2 linked regions of the Polymorphobacter megasporae genome follow. The protein of the gene in region 2 interacts with the protein of the main gene of each other region in a pairwise test. Links are inferred from orthologs where the notes say so. Each region holds a gene or a part of one and is shown on either strand. Other genes may lie near its edges.

Region 1 (4,327 bases), 510 kb from region 2 along the record:
GCACGAACGCCGCCCCCGGCAGATGGACCGGGGCGGCGGGGCTCGAGAAATAGGCGAAGGCCTGCGTCATCACTGGCGGCCCGACGATCGCCGCGAGGCTGACGAGGCTCGACACCGCGCCCTGCAACTCCCCCTGCGAATCGCGCCCGACCTCCTGCGACATCAGAGACTGGAGCGACGGGTAGACCAAGCCGCCGAGCGTTCCGACCGCGATTCCGGCGTACATCATCCAGCCCTCAATCGCACTGGCGTAGATCACATAGCTCGCGATCGCGCTCATTACCGCCCACGGTATCAACCGCTTCTCGCCAAAGCGCGGGATCAGCACACGGGTCAGCACCGCCTGCGCGATGATCGCCGAGACGCCGACCGCCGCAAGCGACCAGCCAACCTGCTTCACGCTCCAGCCGAACCGCGCGAGGGTGAAGTAATTCCACGTCGATTGGAGCGAAATCTGCGCGAAGCTCCATAGGAAGGTCGCGGAGGCGAGGGTCAGGACGATCGGGCGCAGCGCGCGTAACCGGACGAGCGATCCCCAGACATTCGCGCGACGCCAGTCGAAGGCGCGCCGGTCGGCCTTGGCGAGCGACTCGGGCAGCGCGAAATACCCATAAGCGACGTTGACCAGCGCGAGACCCGCCGCGACGAAGAACGGCGTCCGCGCGCCGTACACCGCAAGCAATCCGCCGATTGCCGGTCCGATGATGAATCCCGCGCCGAACGCAAAGCCGAGCAGCCCAAAGTCCTGCGTCCGGCGCTCAGGCGGGGTGACGTCGGCGATATAGGCATAGGCGCTGTTGAACGACGCGCCGGTGATGCCCGCAATGATTCGACCGGCGAACAGCCACGCCAGTGTCGGCGCGAACCCGGTCAGCAGATAGTCGAGGCCGAACGCGGTCAATGACGCGAGGAGGATTGGTCGCCGGCCGTATTTATCCGACAGGCCGCCGAGCACCGGCCCCGACACGAACTGCATCGCCGAATACGCCAGCATCAGATAGCCGCCGATGCGCGCCGCCTCGCCGATTTCGACCCGCGCCAATGACATGATCAGCTCCGGCAGCACCGGCATGATGATGCCGAAGCCGATCACGTCGATCAGGATGGTGACGAAGATGAAGGCGAGTGCGTGGGGGTGGCGTGATGGAGCGGTGGTGGGGTCCGGGGCGGGGAGTGAACTGGTCATCGGCGGCAGCATTAGCGCAACCAGATAGCCGGGTCGCGCGTCGTCTCGTGGCGCTGCTCCCGTCCTCCGCTCGTGTCATGCTATAGAAGATCGATGACCGGCCCGACCCTGATCGACGCGCGCGGGCTTCGCTGCCCATGGCCGGTGCTAAGGCTGGCGCGGGCGTTGCGCGATGGCGCGTCCGTCGAACTGCTGAGCGACGACCCGGCGGCGGCAGGCGAGGTTGCGGCGTTCGCGGCCGAGCGCGGGCTGAAGATCGTTGCCAGCGAAAGCGCGGAAGGAAGCATGCGGTTCGTCGTCGGTGGCTGAGGTCGGCTTAGGCCTGGAGGTGAGGCCTTACAGGCGTTAGACCATCATCGACCCATCGGAGCGCGCGGCGATGACGCGACCGATCGCGTCGAACAGTTCCTCCATCGCGACCGGCTTGAGCAGGAGCTCATCGGCACCGTGCGCGAGGCACTGCGCGCGCAAATTATCGGCGGCGTCGGCGGTGATGACGATGATCGGCAGCAACGCCTTGGCGTCGTGACGCTGGCGGATCAGTCCGATCGCTTCAAATCCATCCATGCCGGGCATCCGCAAGTCCATCAGGATGGCATCGAAATCCATCCCGTCGATCATCCGCAGGCCCTTCTCGGCGCTGTCGGCTTCGTCCATGCCAACACCCGCAACCATGAGCATATCGCGCACGACGCGTCGATTCAGGGCATCGTCCTCGATCGCCAGTACCTGCATCGATACCTCATGCGGACTCACCGATGTCCGTCCGTCAATCCATCGCTAGTTCACTCGGGTCCAAAAAACCATGCTGAACAATAAATGACCGGGATTAGCATGACACGAGTGCCGCTTGGGGCAAAGCGGCGAGGGCGTCGCGGAGCCCGTCGATGCTGACCGGCTTGACGATGACCGCGCCGGCCCCATGACTGTAAAGGGCTTCGGCGGATGCCGCCATTCCCGCCGGGACGAGCACCGCGACTGCGACCGGCAGCGCCGCGAGCCGAGCGACCACGCCGGTCAAATCGTCGCTTTCGAGACCCTCGGCATCGATCAGGACGATGTCTGGCTGGTCGTGCCCGGTGCGCTCGATCGCCTCGGCGACATCGCAGGCGCTGCATCGGTCGAAGTGCGGATCGAGCCGGGTTCGCAGCATGCTTCGCGCGATCGGGTTGGGGCCGACGATCAATAATTCGGGTCGCGCACGGCTGGCGCGGTCGGCGACCTGCGGCACGACCGGCACGGCCGCGACGGCGATCGTATAGGGAATCCGCAATTTGAAGACCGACCCTTCGCCGAGAACACTGTCGACGACGATGTTGCCGCCGAGCGCGCGGGCGAGATGGCGCGAGATAGCGAGCCCGAGCCCGGTCCCGCCGAAGCGCCGGGTGGTGCTCGTGTCGAGCTGGCGGAAGGGTTCGAAAATCGTTTCGAAGGCCTCGGCGGGGATGCCGACACCGGTGTCGCGAAACGCGATCTCGACCTGTTCGGTGCCATCGACCGTTATCGGCGCGGCGGTGATGCGGACCGACCCCTCGGTGGTGAATTTTACCGCGTTCGACAGCAGGTTGAAGGTGATCTGGCGCAGCCGGACGACGTCGGTGACGATCGGCACGAGGGTCTTGTCGATGACGAGATCGAGGGTGATCCCCTTGTCGAGCGCTTCGACGCGCCACAGTGCGACGAGGTCCGGCAGCACGACGGCGACATCGACCGTGCCCGATTCGATCGCCAGCGCCCCTGAATCCATCTTGGCGAAGTCGAGAATGTCGTCGACCAGCGTGCGCATTGCCTGCCCCGCCGAATGAACCAGCCCAAGCCGCTCGCGAGTCCCGCCGGTGACGGTCCGGTCGGCGAGCATGACCTGGGTCATGCCGAGGATACCGTTGAGCGGGGTGCGGATTTCGTGGCTCGTCGTCGCGAGGAACTGCGACTTGGCCAGGAGCGCCTCGGCGAGTTCGGAGTTGGTCTGCTCGAGCTGGCGGTTTGCCGCCAGGATCTCGTTGCGGCTGCGACGAAGCGCCTTGAGGTAGATGATCAGAAATAGCGCGGCGCCGGCGACGAGAACGAGCAGGCCCGCAAGCAGCAAGGTCCGTTGCCGCGCCTCGAGCCGCGCCAGCGTCACCGCCGCCTCGAGCTTCTCCGTCTTGTACGTGGCGATCTTGGCATTCTGGTTCACGAAATCGAAGCGCGCGGCGATCAGCGACGAGCTCGTCGAGGTGGCGAGGGTCCGCCCGGCTTCGTCGAGCGTGCGGAACGATTCGAGGTGGTCGAGCGCGCGCTGATAATCTCCCGTCAGCTTGTATGCGCGATATGCGGTCAGGTGGATCGGGCGGTAAGTCTGATCGGTCGTCGTGTTCTCGGCGTTGGCAAAGGCCGACTCGATCGCACGGACGGCAGCGTCGGGATTTCCCTCCGCGAGTTCGAGCCGCGCCTGCGCGCCGAGCAGTGAGGGCCGCTCGGCACTCGCCTTAGGATCGGTCGTCAACGTGAGCCCCTGCCGGATCGTCAGCCGGGCGGCCGCAAACTTCCTGTCGATGATTTGCAGGTCGGCGATATTGTTCAGGATACGAGCACTCAGAAGCGGACTTCCCAGTTGCTGCGCGAGGCCGAGCGCGTGTTTATATTCCTGCATCGCCGAATCCGGCCGGCCGGTCTGGGCGTAGGCGTTCGCCATATTATTGCTGGCGGACAGACCGAGCGTCGGATCGCTCGGGTAAACTTCGCGCGCCTGCCGGTAGTAATAAAGGACGCGATTGAAGTCCTGCGCGTCCTGATAGATCGAGCCAATGCTCTGCAGCGCTTTCGCCTCGTTACGCGCATCGCCAAGTTTGGCGAACATGCCATAGGCCTGCTGGAGGTCGATCAGCCCGGCCTGGGGCCGCCCCTGCTCGACCGCGATCCTCGCCCGCGTCAGCAGCAGGTCGGCCTGCAGCTTCGAACCCGGCGCGATACGCTCGACGGTGTGCAAGGCGACCACGATCCGCGCCTGAGCTGTCGAGACGTCGTTGGTTCGAAACGCGGCTTCGCCTTCGAGCCATTGCGAGGTCGCGAAGGCAATGTCGCGCGCATCGCCCGGCGGCCATCCGACCGCGATCTTGCCGGCATCCTCCGCCAGGCGCGCAGCGCGAACCGGATCGCCGA
Region 2 (4,159 bases):
TCGCGGACGTCGTCGACCCCGGTGTTCGACGCCGCGTCCATCTCGATGACGTCGATATGGCGCCCGGCGGCGATCGCGACGCACGGCTCGCAGACCCCGCAGGGCGCGATCGTCGGGCCGCCGGTGCCGTCGGGGCCGATGCAGTTCAATGCCTTGGCGATGATCCGCGCGGTCGAGGTCTTGCCCACCCCGCGCACGCCGGTCAGCAGCCACGCCTGCGCCAGCTGCCCGCGCGCGATCGCGTTGCCGAGCGTCCGCACCATCGCCTCCTGCCCAAGCAGCGAGGCGAAGTCGCCGGGGCGGTACTTGCGGGCAAGGACGCGATATTCGACCGCCGGGGGAGCGGCGGGGGCTTCGGCGGCGGCGGCGAACAGCTCACTCATGGCGCAGTGGTGAAGCCTTCGGCAGTCGGTTGCAACGGCGTTGGGTGGGAGCCGGGAACGACCCAGAGCGGATTCGTTACGGCTGCTTCCTTCCGGACCTGACCGGGTTGGCGATAACTCTGCCCGCCCGACTCCCGCGACCGATATGGGCGAGGCGGCGGCGCGACGCAAGCACCGGCTGCGCCCGGCCGGGACTCCTGGTGCCTAGCGCCCGGTCATGTCGTGGCTCGCGGCAGGCATTTTGACCTCGAGCGTGGCGAGGTCGTCGGTCAGCCAGATCTGGCACGCCAGTCGCGAGGTGCGCGACGCCCCGTAGGCGAAGTCGAGCATGTCCTCCTCCTCGGCGGTCGCTTTCGGCAGCCGGTCGAAATCTTCCGGTTTGATCAGCACGTGGCACGTCGAGCACGCCATCGCCCCCTCGCACGCGCCTTCGAGCGGCTGGTCGTTATTCTGCGCGAGGTCGAGCAGGCGGGTGCCTGCCGGAGCCGTGATCTCGACAACGCGCTTGCCGTCGGCGGAGACGAAACGGACGAGTGTCATGTCGCGATGTGCCCGAGGTTCATGCGGCGCGGCTATGAAGGCGGCGCGCGGCCGCGGTCAAGACGGCAGCGGCGGTGTCGATCTCGGCGTCGGTGGTGAAGCGCCCCCAGCCGATCCGCAGCCCGGGGACCGACCCGGCCATCGCCGCGAGAACATGGCTCGGGCGGCCGCTCGCGCTCGCGCACGCCGACCCGGTCGAGACAGCGAGGTCGCGGACGGCGCTGAACAGCCGCGCTGGATCGACCTCCGGAAAGCCGAGATTGACAGTACCGAACCAGCGGTCGGTGAGCGCGCCATTGACGCGGTACGCGACGTCGATCCCGCCGAGCAGCCGGTCCCACAAAGCGCGGGCATGCGCGGCGTCGATGGCCATGCGCTCGCCCGCGATGGCCGCCGCGGTGCCGAGCCCGACGCACAGCGCAGGCGACAAAGTGCCTGACCGCCCATCCTCCTGCCCGCCGCCGTGGAGCAGCGGGGTCAGCGCGACGCCCGCCCGCCGGTAGAGCGCGCCAACGCCCTTCGGGCCGTAGATCTTGTGCGCGGTCAGGCTAAGCAGGTCGACGCCGAGCGCGGTGCAGTCGACCTTGCCGAACCCCTGCGCTGCGTCGCAGTGCATCAGCGCCCCCGCCGCGTGCGCGCACGCCGCGATGTCCGCAACCGGCTGGATCACCCCTGTCTCGTTGTTGACCAGCATCGCCGAGACCAGCGCAACGTCGTCGCCCATCGCCGCGTCGAGTGCCGCCAAATCGACGATCCCGTCGGGCCGCACCCCGACGATCGTCAGCGCGCAGCCGATGCTTTCGAGCCACCGCGCGGTTTCGAGAACGCAGCTATGCTCGGTCGCCAGCGTCACCAGCCGCCGCCGCGTCTGTCCGGGCGCGGTCATCACCCCCTTGAGCGCCCAGTTGACCGATTCGGTCGCCCCGCCAGTGAACGACACGGTCTCCGCCGCCGCGCCGAGCAGCGCCGCGACCTGCCCGCGCGCCACCTCGATCGCCGCGTCGGCCTCGTAGCCCCACAGATGCGGCGAATGCGGATTGCCGAACTTGTCCGCCAGCCACGGCTGCATCGCCGCGAGCACCGCCGGATCGAGCGGCGTCGTCGCGGCATAATCGAGGTAGATCGGGCGGGTCACGCCGCGCGCCGCCCCAGCCGGTCGGCCATCGCGCGCCACGCCGCGGCGAAGGCGTCGACGTCCGCCGCGGTCGTCGTCCAGCCGAGACTGACGCGGATCGCCTCCCCCGCCGCTCCCGCACCGACCCCCATCGCGCCGAGAACGTGGCTCGTCTTGACCTTGCCCGACGAGCACGCTGCCCCGGCGCTGGCCGCGAATCCGGCGAGGTCGAGCGCCATCAACTGCGTCATCGCCGCGACCCCGGGGAGTCCGATGCACGCGATCGTCCCAAGGCGCGCTGCCCCCGAGCCGTGGACGATCGCCCCCGGCAACTGCACTTCGAGGCGCTCGCTGAGCCGCGTCGCCCGGTCGAGCCACCCTCCATCGGCAGCGCGCGCGGTCAGCGCGGCGGCGAACCCGGCGATCCCCGGCAGATTCTCGGTCCCCGCGCGCTGCCCCCGCTCCTGCCCGCCGCCCTTCGCCACCGCCGCGACGTGATCCCGCACGATCAGCGCACCGACCCCCGGCGACCCGCCCAGCTTGTGCGCCGACACCGCGACGTAATCAGCTTGCGGAAGCGGCAGCTTGCCTGCCGACTGGACCGCGTCGACGAGCAGCGTGCCGCCGCGCGCTGCGACCATCTCGGCGACCTCGGCGACCGGCTGGATCACACCCGTCTCGTTATTGACGTGCATTACCGCGACGAGCGGGCGTTCGATGGTCGCGAGCATCGTATCGAGCGCGGAAAAGTCGACCACCCCGTTCGCATCGACCGGGATCACCCCCGCACCCGGAGCCTGCGCCCGCACCGCATCGTGCTCGACCGCCGAGATCAGCCGCTGCGGCGACTGCGCCAGCGCCAGCCCGAGCGCCTCGGTCCCGCCGCCGGTAAACACGATCGACCGCGCCGGACACCCCAGCGCCGCCGCAACGTCCGCCCGCGCCGCTTCGAGCAGCCCATGCGCCCGCCGTCCCGCCCCATGGACCGAAGACGGGTTCGCCCAGGCGCGCGCGGCATCGGCCATCGCGTCGATCGCGGCGGGGTCAATCGGCGCGGTTGCGGCCCAGTCGAGATAGATTGGCGTCAAACGGGCTCCGGAACGGGTTTGCGTTGCGACTTTACGGCGGCTCCATATATAGGAAATGTCCGCGCCGACGCGCATCCATTTCAAAATCCGCAGGTTCCGCCAGTGCCCGAAGTCATTTTCCCCGGTCCCGAGGGCCGTCTCGAAGGCCGTTACCAGCCCGCCAGCCGCGCCCGCGCGCCGGTCGCGATCATCCTCCAGCCGCATCCGCAGCAGGGGACGATGAACCATCCGATCGCGATGGCGCTGTACAACACCTTCGTCCGCCGCGGCTTCGCGACGCTGCGCTTCAACTTCCGCGGCGTCGGACGCAGCCAGGGCGTGTTCGACAACGGCATCGGCGAGCTGAGCGACGCCGCATCCGCACTCGACTGGATGCAGCAGTTCAACCCCGAGGCGTCGACGACATGGGTCGGCGGCTTCAGCTTCGGCGCGTGGATCGGCATGCAGCTGTTGATGCGCCGCCCCGAGATCAAGGGCTTCATCTCGATCGCCCCGCCGGCGAACATGTACGACTTCACCTTCCTCGCGCCGTGCCCGTCGTCGGGGATCATCGTCGACGGCGAAGCCGACGAGGTCGTCACCGGCGCGAGCGTCCAGAAGCTCGTCGACAAGCTCAAGACCCAGCGCCACATCACGATCGACCACGAGACGATCCCCAAGGCGAATCACTTCTTCGAACACGAGATGCCCGATTTGATGAAGGTCGTGGACGCGTATCTCGACAAGCGCCTGAGCGCTGATCGGTAATAATCCGGATGTAAAGCGGCGGCGGCGACGACGGAGGGTGTTATGCGCGACAACAAGCAGCCGGCGACGGTGCTTAACACGTTGCACGATCTCAACAGCGCGCTGCTCAAGCTGACGCCGTCGATCACCGGCATCGATACGTCGATGCTGCAGGTTCCCGGCATAACGATTGCGATGCTCAACGCCGAGATCGCGGCGAACACGGCGGCGCTGTGGGACGGGATGCAACGTCCCGAGGTGATCAACGCGCTCAAGCCGGGGCTGATCAACCGGGTCAACACGACCCC

Evidence for each region.
Region 1: the proteins of KTC28_RS09585 (region 2) and KTC28_RS07095 interact in binary tests that used the Escherichia coli proteins (3 or more experiments, as listed by UniProt). The link is inferred for Polymorphobacter megasporae from one-to-one orthologs.

The regions. Positions count from the first base shown.
Region 1 is NZ_CP081848.1:1,500,242-1,504,568, forward strand. Bases 1-2,887 are described here. They hold KTC28_RS07095 (sulfurtransferase TusA family protein), read left to right. Parts: upstream 1-1,279; coding sequence 1,280-1,495; downstream 1,496-2,887. Other genes in these bases: KTC28_RS07090 (TCR/Tet family MFS transporter), read right to left, coding at 1-1,186; KTC28_RS07100 (response regulator), read right to left, coding at 1,532-1,921; KTC28_RS07105 (ATP-binding protein), read right to left, coding at 2,016-2,887. In the rest of the region: more of KTC28_RS07105, read right to left, coding at 2,888-4,327. UniProt on the Escherichia coli protein: Sulfur carrier protein involved in sulfur trafficking in the cell. Part of a sulfur-relay system required for 2-thiolation during synthesis of 2-thiouridine of the modified wobble base 5-methylaminomethyl-2-thiouridine (mnm(5)s(2)U) in tRNA.
Region 2 is NZ_CP081848.1:2,008,113-2,012,271, reverse strand. Bases 1-3,000 are described here. They hold KTC28_RS09585 (cysteine desulfurase family protein), read right to left. Parts: upstream 2,059-3,000; coding sequence 943-2,058; downstream 1-942. Other genes in these bases: KTC28_RS09580 (cysteine desulfurase family protein), read right to left, coding at 2,055-3,000; KTC28_RS09590 (2Fe-2S iron-sulfur cluster-binding protein), read right to left, coding at 588-923; KTC28_RS09600 (DNA polymerase III subunit gamma/tau), read right to left, coding at 1-383. Also shown: more of KTC28_RS09580, read right to left, coding at 3,001-3,125; KTC28_RS09575 (alpha/beta hydrolase), read left to right, coding at 3,228-3,872; KTC28_RS09570 (hypothetical protein), read left to right, coding at 3,915-4,159. UniProt on the Escherichia coli protein: Master enzyme that delivers sulfur to a number of partners involved in Fe-S cluster assembly, tRNA modification or cofactor biosynthesis. Catalyzes the removal of elemental sulfur from cysteine to produce alanine.